DNA from 2 places in the Microbacterium sp. MPR-TSA4 genome. Region 2 is predicted to be linked to the other one. Evidence: predicted binding sites of a transcription regulator. Region 2 holds the regulator's gene; the other holds the start of a gene.
What was found. Region 2 encodes LexA, which represses DNA repair genes until DNA is damaged. Its sites were predicted from a motif close to TCGAACANNTGTTCGA; they were not measured.
Positions count from the first base shown of each region.

Region 1 (4,176 bases), on a different contig from region 2:
GCCTCCGATCTGCGGATGGCGACCTTCCGCCTCGCGCGACGTCTGCGCTCGCAGCGCGCGGTCGACACGATGAGCGACGGCCAGTTCGCCGTGCTCGCGGCCCTGTCGGTGCACGGCCAGCACACCCTCGGCGAGCTCGCCGACCGTGAACGGGTCTCGGCGCCGTCGATGAACCGCACCGTGAACGGGCTGGAGGAGTCGGGCTACCTCACCCGCACCGCCGACGCGGACGATCGCCGCAAGGTGAACATCGCGCTCACCGACGCCGGCCGCGCGGTCGTGGACGAGACGGTGCGCCGCCGCGACTCGTGGCTCGAGCAGGCCCTGTCCGAGCTCACCGACGAGCAGCGCGACCTCCTGAGCGCCGCGGCCGAGCTGATGCGCGAGATGGCCGCGCGATGAGCTCCTCCGCGATGTTCCGCTCCTTCTCCGTCTTCAACTACCGCGTCTGGTTCATCGGCGCCCTCGTCTCCAACATCGGCGCATGGATGCAGGCCACGGCGCTCAGCTGGGTCGTTCTCACCCAGCTGACGCACAACGACGCGGGCGCCATGGGCGTCACGATGGCGTTGCAGTTCGCCCCGCCGCTGCTGCTCGTGAGCATCACCGGCTGGGTCGCGGACCGCTTCGAGCGGCGCCGCCTGCTGATGGTGACGCAGGGATCGCTCCTGGTGCTGGGCGCGACCATCGGCATCCTGATCCTCAGCGGCGTCATGACGCTCCCGCTCATGTACGTGTTCGCCTTCGCGCTCGGACTGGTCGCCGCGTTCGACAACCCGGCGCGGCAGGCGTTCGTCTCCGATCTGGTCGACCGCGAGAACGCCTCGAACGCGGTCGCGCTGAATGCGGCATCCTTCAACGGCGCCCGCATGATCGGGCCGGCCGTCGCCGGCATCGTGATCGTCGCGGTCGGCACCGGCTGGGTGTTCCTCGTGAACGCCGTCACCTTCCTCGCGATGATCGTGGCCCTGCGCCTCATCCGCTCCGAGGAGCTGGTGCCGCGGATCACGGCGCCGGGGGCGTCGCGCCTGGCCGACGGGTTCCGCTACGTCGGCGGGCGCCCCGACCTGGTCGTCACGTTCATCATGGTGTTCCTGCTCGGCGCCTTCGGCATGAACTTCCCGATCTTCGCCTCGACGATGGCGCTCGAGTTCGGTCGTGACGCCGACGGCTACGGCCTGCTCAGCTCGATCCTCGCCATCGGCTCGCTCGCGGGGGCCCTGCTGGCCGCGCGCCGCGATCGCGCGCGCATGCGCCTCGTGATCGTCGGCACGGGGATGTTCGCGGTCGCGGGCACCGTGTCGGCCTTCATGCCCGACTACTGGCTGTACGCCCTCACGCTGATGTTCACCGGGTTCGCCGTCGTCACGACGCTCACCACCGCCAACGGCTACGTCCAGACGACGACCGATCCGGCCCTGCGCGGCCGCGTGCTGGCGCTCTACATGGCGATCCTCATGGGCGGGACACCCATCGGCGCCCCGATCGTCGGCTGGGTCGCCGCGGAGTACGGCGCCCGCGCCGCCATCCTCCTCGGCGCCGCGGCGGCACTGGTCGCCTTCGCGATCGGGTTCGGCTGGCTCCTCTGGTCGGGCCGGCTGCACCGCCACGAGTCGCGCCGTTTCGCCCTCTCCCTCGACGAGACGCGACCGCTGACCGTCGTGGCGCCCGAGGAGTTCAGCGACGAGGTCGCCGGGACCACGCCGATCTCACTGCCCGACCCGACGCGGCGGTAAGCGGCGGATGCCGCGAGCCCACGGGGTCCGGCATCGATGTCGCTCTTGCGTGTTTCGAATGTTTGTTCTATAGTGGGGTGAAGAAACCCCGTGCGTGCCCACCTTCTGTTGCGGGTCCTGTCCTCCGGTTGATGCCGGGTCAGGGGTGATGATGCACGCGCTGATCGATCCGCCGTCTTCGGTGTCGTCCCCGGCTGAGCCTGGATGGCCCGGGTTGGATGCCGTGGTGGCCGGTGTCGTGGATGCGCGTCGTCGGGCGGCTCAGGCGCAAGCTGCCGAGGCGAGGTTCCTGGCCGATGCGGTGGGACTGGTCGCGGAGCGGACGGCGTTGCTCAGGCAGGAGGCGCAGCAGCGGGGTGGGTCGGTGCGGGTGTCGGATGCGGATCTACCGTTGCGGGAAGTCGCGTTGGAGCTCGCGATGGCGTTGCGGGTGTCGGATCGGGGTGTGCAACGCCGGATGTCGGAGGCGTACCTGTTGACGACTCTGTTCCCGCGGACGTTTGAGGTGTGGGCGGGCGGGGAGATCGATGCCGCTCATGCGTGGGCGATCAGCCGCACCGGCACGCTGTTGACGACCGAGGAAGACCGGGGACGGTACGAGACCCTCGCTCTGGAGGCGGCCCGGTCGGAGTCGCCTGCGCGGATGACTGCGGCGGCGAAGGCGATCGCCGCGACCATCGACCCGACTGCGTTCACCGAGGCCGCGCAGCGCGCGTATGAGGAACGCTCGGTGCGGTTGTTCCCGTTGGAGGATGGGATGGCCAGACTCATCGCGGACCTTCCCGCACCCCTCGCCCATGCCATCCACGACACCCTGACCGCGCGGGGTCGGGCGATCCTCGATCAGACCGACGAGGACAGCGACGGTGAGGCGGATGTCACCTCCCGCCCGCGAACGGTGATCGACGACGCCGGTGTGCGCACGACTGCTGCCGGGGGCGCAAGCGACACCCGCCGTGGCGAGACGCTCATCACCAGTCGCGCGCCCGCCACGGGCCCCGCCCGCCCCACCGACGTGACCTGCACGACCACGACCACGGCAACCGCCGTGAAGGACTCTCGTACGCTCGCGCAGGTGCGTGCGGACATCCTCACCGACCTGCTCCTGACCGCTACTCCCTCCACCCGAGCCACCGGGGCCGGTATCGAGACGGTGACGACGCAGATCCAGGTGACGGTCCCCGCCCTCACCCTCGCCGGTGACCCCGACGGAGGCCCGGCCCTGCTCGCCGGGTACGGGCCCATCGACCCGGGGCTTGCCCGACGCCTGGCCGCCCTGGCCCCCGGGTGGGATCGGGTGTTCACCGACCCGACCACCGGCATCCCCGTCGCCGTCGACCGGTACCGGCCGTCCGCCGAGATCCGCCGTTACCTCGCTGCACGGGATGAACGCTGCCGCACCCCCGGCTGCACCCGCCCCGCCCACCGGTGCGACCGCGACCACACCACCGCAGCCGCAGACGGCGGCCCCACCGCCCCCGACAACCTCGCCCACCTGTGCCGCCGCCACCACACCGTCAAGCACCACACCGCCTGGCGGGTCCGACACCTCGGCCACGGAACCCTCCAATGGACTTCACCCACCGGACGACACTACGAAGACCACCCACCCAGCCTCGTCAGATTCGTCCCCGAACCCACGCCGGCCGAGCCACCACCCTTCTGACGCCGAGCGGGGTCCGGCCGTGTGCGTCAGTCCAGGCTCGCCATGACGTGCTTGATGCGGGTGTAGTCCTCGAAGCCGTAGACGGAGAGGTCCTTGCCGTACCCGGAGTGCTTGAAGCCGCCGTGCGGCATGTCGGAGACGAAGGGGATGTGCGCGTTGATCCACACGCAGCCGAAGTCGAGGTCGCGCGAGAACCGCAGCGCTCGGGCGTGCTCGCGGGTCCAGACCGACGCCGCGAGGGCGTACGGCACCCCGTTCGCCAGCGCGAGCGCGTCCTCCTCCGACGTGAACGGCTGCACCGTGAGCACCGGGCCGAAGATCTCCTGCTGCACCACCTCGTCGTCCTGGCGCACACCCGTGACGATCGTCGCCTCGAAGAAGCAGCCCGTCTCGCCCTGTCGGCGTCCGCCGATCGCGATCGACGCGTGCGACGGCAGCCGGTCGACGAACCCCTGCACGCGCGCGAGCTGGTCGGGGTTGTTCACCGGGCCGAAGAACGCGTCGGGGTCGTCCGGCGCGCCGGCTCTCGCGTGGTCGCGCGTGTGGGCCACGAGTCTCTCGACCAGGTCGTCGTGCACCGCGGCATCCACGAGCACGCGGGTCGCGGCGGTGCAGTCCTGTCCCGCATTGAAGAACGCGGCCTCCACGATGCCGGGCGCCGCGCGATCCAGGTCGGCGTCGGCGAACACCAGCGCCGGCGCCTTGCCGCCGAGCTCGAGGTGCACGCGCTTGAGGTCCTGCGCGGCCGACGCGGCCACCTGCATCCCGGCGCGC
Region 1 covers NZ_JBXAFF010000003.1:115,856-120,031, forward strand. The annotation lists gene AC1Q49_RS03080 (MarR family winged helix-turn-helix transcriptional regulator) at 1-402, shown strand, start outside; gene AC1Q49_RS03085 (MFS transporter) at 414-1,736, shown strand; gene AC1Q49_RS03090 (HNH endonuclease signature motif containing protein) at 1,960-3,402, shown strand; gene AC1Q49_RS03095 (aminobutyraldehyde dehydrogenase) at 3,429-4,176, opposite strand, start outside.
Region 1: the regulator LexA is predicted to act here: its motif matches at 1,791-1,806, upstream of AC1Q49_RS03090 (HNH endonuclease signature motif containing protein).

Region 2 (4,176 bases):
ACGACGGCCTGCGCGAGCGCCTCGTCGAGCGGCACGAGCGCGTCGCCGTAGCGCGAGATGCCGCTCTTGTCGCCCAGCGCCTGCCGGATCGCCTGGCCGAGCACGATCGCCGTGTCCTCGACGGTGTGGTGGGCGTCGATGTGGGTGTCGCCGGAGGCGCGCACCGTCAGATCGGTGAGCGAGTGCTTCGCGAACGCGGTGAGCAGGTGATCGAAGAACGGGACCGTCGTGTCGATGCGGCTCTGCCCCGACCCGTCGAGATCGAGCTCGAGCTCGATCGTGGACTCGCTCGTCGCGCGCCGGAGGGAGGCGGTGCGGGGGGCAGAAGTACTCATGCGCCGAGTCTACCGAGCGCCCGCGCGACCGCTTCCGCGTGTTACCGGCGCGCGCTAGCGCGCGGTGGCTCCGCCCGGGCCCAGCGAGGCGAGCGCGTCGAGGAACGCGGTCGACTCCTCCTCGGTGCCGGCCGTCACCCGCAGGCTGTGCGGGATGCCGACGTCGCGGATGAGGACGCCCCGGTCGTAGAGGGCCTGCCACGTGGCGGCCGGGTCTTCCACGCCCGCGAAGAGGACGAAGTTCGTCCAGCTCTCGAACGGGCGGTAGCCGAGCGCGTCGAGGGTCGCCGAGATGCGGTCGCGCTGACCGACGATGTCGTCGACCATCGCGAGCATCGCGGGCGCGTGCCGCAGCGCCGCGGTCGCGGCGGCCTGGGTGAGCGCGCTGAGGTGGTACGGGAGGCGCACCAGGCGCAGGGCGTCGATCACGGCGGGGTCGGCGGCGAGATAGCCGACACGGGCACCCGCGAACGCGAAGGCCTTGCTCATGGTGCGCGACACCACCAGACGCGGACGATCGGGCAGGAGCGTGAGCGCCGAGCGCGAATCGCGCGGCGCGAACTCCTGGTACGCCTCGTCGACGATCACGATGCCGGGCGCCGCGTCGTACACCGCCTCGATGACGTCGAGGCCGAGCGGGGTGCCGGTCGGGTTGTTCGGCGCGCAGAGGAAGACGATGTCCGGCTGGGCGCGCTCGATCTGGGCAGCGGCGTCCTCCGGGGCGAGGGTGTAGTCGACGCCCCGGGTGCCGTGCGCGTAGGTCGCCCCCGTCGCCCGCGTCAGCAGCGGGTACATCGAGTAGGTGGGAGCGAAGCCGAAGGCGGTGCGTCCCGGACCTCCGAAGGCCTGCAGCAGGTGCTGGAGGACCTCGTTCGACCCGTTGGCGGCCCAGATCTGAGCCGCCGACAGGCCGTGACCCAGATACTCCGCGAATCCCTCGCGCAGAGCCGTGAACTCCCGGTCGGGGTACCGGTTCACCTCGCGCAGCGCGCGCGCGACGCTGTCGAGGATGTCGTCGGCGACGTCCTCCGGCACCGGGTGGGTGTTCTCGTTGACGTTCAGCGCCACCGGCAGCGGCGCCTGAGGCGCCCCGTAGGGTGTCAGCCCGCGCAGATCGTCGCGGAGGGGAAGGTCATCGAGTCGGACGCTCACCCTGAACATCGTAGACGGCGCACTGCACGGCGCGGCGCCCCGAGAGGGCTCCCGGCGCCGGGAGCATCAGCGCCCGGCGCTGTACTCCGCCGGGATCGCGACGCTCTGGCCGATATCGAGGCTTCCCGACGGCAGCGCGTTCAGCCGCATGATCGCGTCGACCACGTCGCGCGGATCGGCATCGGGCGCGACGGCGTGCGCGATCGACCAGAGCGTGTCACCGGGCTGCACCGTGACGTGGGCGAAGGAGACCCCGGAGCCGTTCTCGTTCGAGGCGAGCGCGCCGCCACCGGACAGGATCGCGATGCTGAGGGCGATCACCGCGGGCACGGAGGCGAGCAGCGCAAGGACCCGCCGACCCCGTGCCGTGAGACGCAGTCGCGTCGGGGCGTTCGTCGTGCGGGCGTTCGTCGCGCGGACAGTCGTCATCGGGGTCGCCGCGACGAGACGGCCGCGGGGCGAGGCGCCGAGGATGTCGATCGTGGTCATGGGTTCCTCCTCAGGACGGGTGTCTCCGGGTGTCGAGAGATTCGCATCCGATCCTCGGCCGGGAGGGCCGGATGCGAATCTCTCTTCCGAATGTATCTTCGATGGTGTTCGGGTGTCAAGCACACGGTTCTCGCAGATGAATCGAAGGCGACACGCGGGCGCGTGCCGGTCGAGGCTGCGAAGACCGGATACGGTTTCGACAAGACGACCCCATCACCTACCTCCGACATTCGAAGGCGACGCCTTCGGGGGGACGCGATCGAAGGAGCGCGCGACATGGCCGAGAAGCCTCAGACACGCAGGCGGAAGAGCCTCAGCGACAAGCAGCTGAAGATCCTCGAGGTGATCCAGACCTCCATCGCCCGCCACGGCTACCCGCCGAGCATGCGCGAGATCGGCGATGCCGTAGGACTGAAGTCGCTGTCGAGCGTGACCCATCAGCTCAACCAGCTGGAGCTCAGCGGCTACCTGCGCCGCGACGCGGGCAAGACCCGCGCGATGGAGGTGCTCATCGACCTGCCCGGCGCGGCCGCGGAGAACCCCGCCGACCTCGCGCCCGCCCTCGGCGATGCCGCCCTCGTGCCGCTCGTGGGCCGCATCGCCGCCGGCGTGCCGATCACCGCCGACCAGCAGGTCGAGGAGATCTTCCCGCTGCCGCGACAGCTCGTGGGCAAGGGCGACCTGTTCATGCTCAAGGTCAGCGGCGAGTCGATGATCGACGCCGCCATCTGCGACGGCGACTGGGTCGTGGTGCGCTCGCAGCCGACGGCGGACAACGGCGAGATCGTGGCGGCGATGCTCGACGGCGAGGCCACCGTCAAGACCTTCCGCCAGCGCGACGGCCACACGTGGCTGCTCCCCCGCAACTCCGCGTTCGAACCGATCCTCGGCGACGACGCCGTGGTGCTCGGCCGCGTCGTCGCGGTTCTGCGCGCCGTCTGAGGATGGCCACCGCGCGCGGGGTGGCGTCGACGGCGGTGATCGTCGTCGCGGCGGTCCTGCTGCCCCTGTCGATCGTCAGCGGATGGGCGCGGACGCAGCTCGTCGACGAGGACGCGTTCACGGCCACCCTCGCGCCGTTGTCGCAGGCCGTCGAGGTCCAGGACGCCGTGATCGCGGCATCGACGACGGCGATCGATGAGCGGCTCGACACGGCGGCGCTGACCGGCACGGTCATCGACGGCCTGATCGACCTCGGCATGGGCGACCGCGCGGCGCAGGCGCTGCGGCGCCTGGAAGGCCCGGCGGCGACGGCGCTGCAGCAGCTCGTGCACGTCGCCGTGGCCGACGCCGTGCGCTCGGACGCGTTCAGCACCGTCTGGGAGCAGGTCGTCCGCCGCTCCCATCGGGCGCTGACCGTCGCGGCGACCTCCGACGGCGGCGGCGTCGTCGTGCAGACGGCCGACGGCCTCGGCATCCAGATCGGCGCGATCGTCGCGGCCGTCGAAGAGCGCCTCGTCGCGCAGGGCGCTCCGCTGGCTCCGTTCATCCCCGAAGTCGACCACGTCGTGATCATCGGTTCGGGTGACACCCTTTCGGCGATCCGGACGGGCTACGCCGTCGGCGTCGCTCTCGGCGGGTGGATGCCGGTGGTCACGGCCGTGCTGTTCATCGGCGGGGTCGTGCTCGCGCGACGCCGCGCCGCCGCTCTCGCCCGGGCGGGCATCGCCGCGGGGATCGGGTCGGCGATCCTGCTGATCGCCGCGGAGGTCGGCCGCCCGTGGGTGGCGTCCTCCGCGACGCAGGCGGACTTCTCCTCCGCCGCGGCGCTCGCGATCTACGACCGGCTCCTCGCCGGCGCCGTGGGCACGGCCGTGGTGGTGCTCATCGTGGCTCTCGTCCTCGTCGGAGCGGGCTGGCTCGCCGGCGCGTCGCCGCGCGCCGTGGCGCTGCGCCGACGCGTGGCCCACCGGTGGGCTCACCGCACGGACGAGGCGGCCGCCGACGAGCCCACCGTGTGAGAGACGGTCTCAGTCCTCGTCGCGGTGCGGCTCCCGCTCCGGTGCGAGGACCGGCGCCAAGGCGACCCACGCCTCGGCGCGGACGAACACCGGGACGGCGTCCCGCGCCGACACGTCGACGGTGACCACGCGTCCGCCGGTCAGCGCCGCGCCGGTGCGCGCCTCGACCCACGATCCGGACGGCAGGTACACCGGCCACTCCCGCGCCCCGGGCTCGAGCACGGGGGCGACGAGCAGGT
Region 2 covers NZ_JBXAFF010000006.1:59,338-63,513, reverse strand. The annotation lists gene hisB (imidazoleglycerol-phosphate dehydratase HisB) at 1-335, opposite strand, end outside; gene AC1Q49_RS05225 (histidinol-phosphate transaminase) at 390-1,496, opposite strand; gene AC1Q49_RS05220 (LysM peptidoglycan-binding domain-containing protein) at 1,554-1,976, opposite strand; gene lexA (transcriptional repressor LexA) at 2,253-2,918, shown strand; gene AC1Q49_RS05210 (hypothetical protein) at 2,921-3,937, shown strand; gene AC1Q49_RS05205 (glycoside hydrolase family 31 protein) at 3,947-4,176, opposite strand, start outside.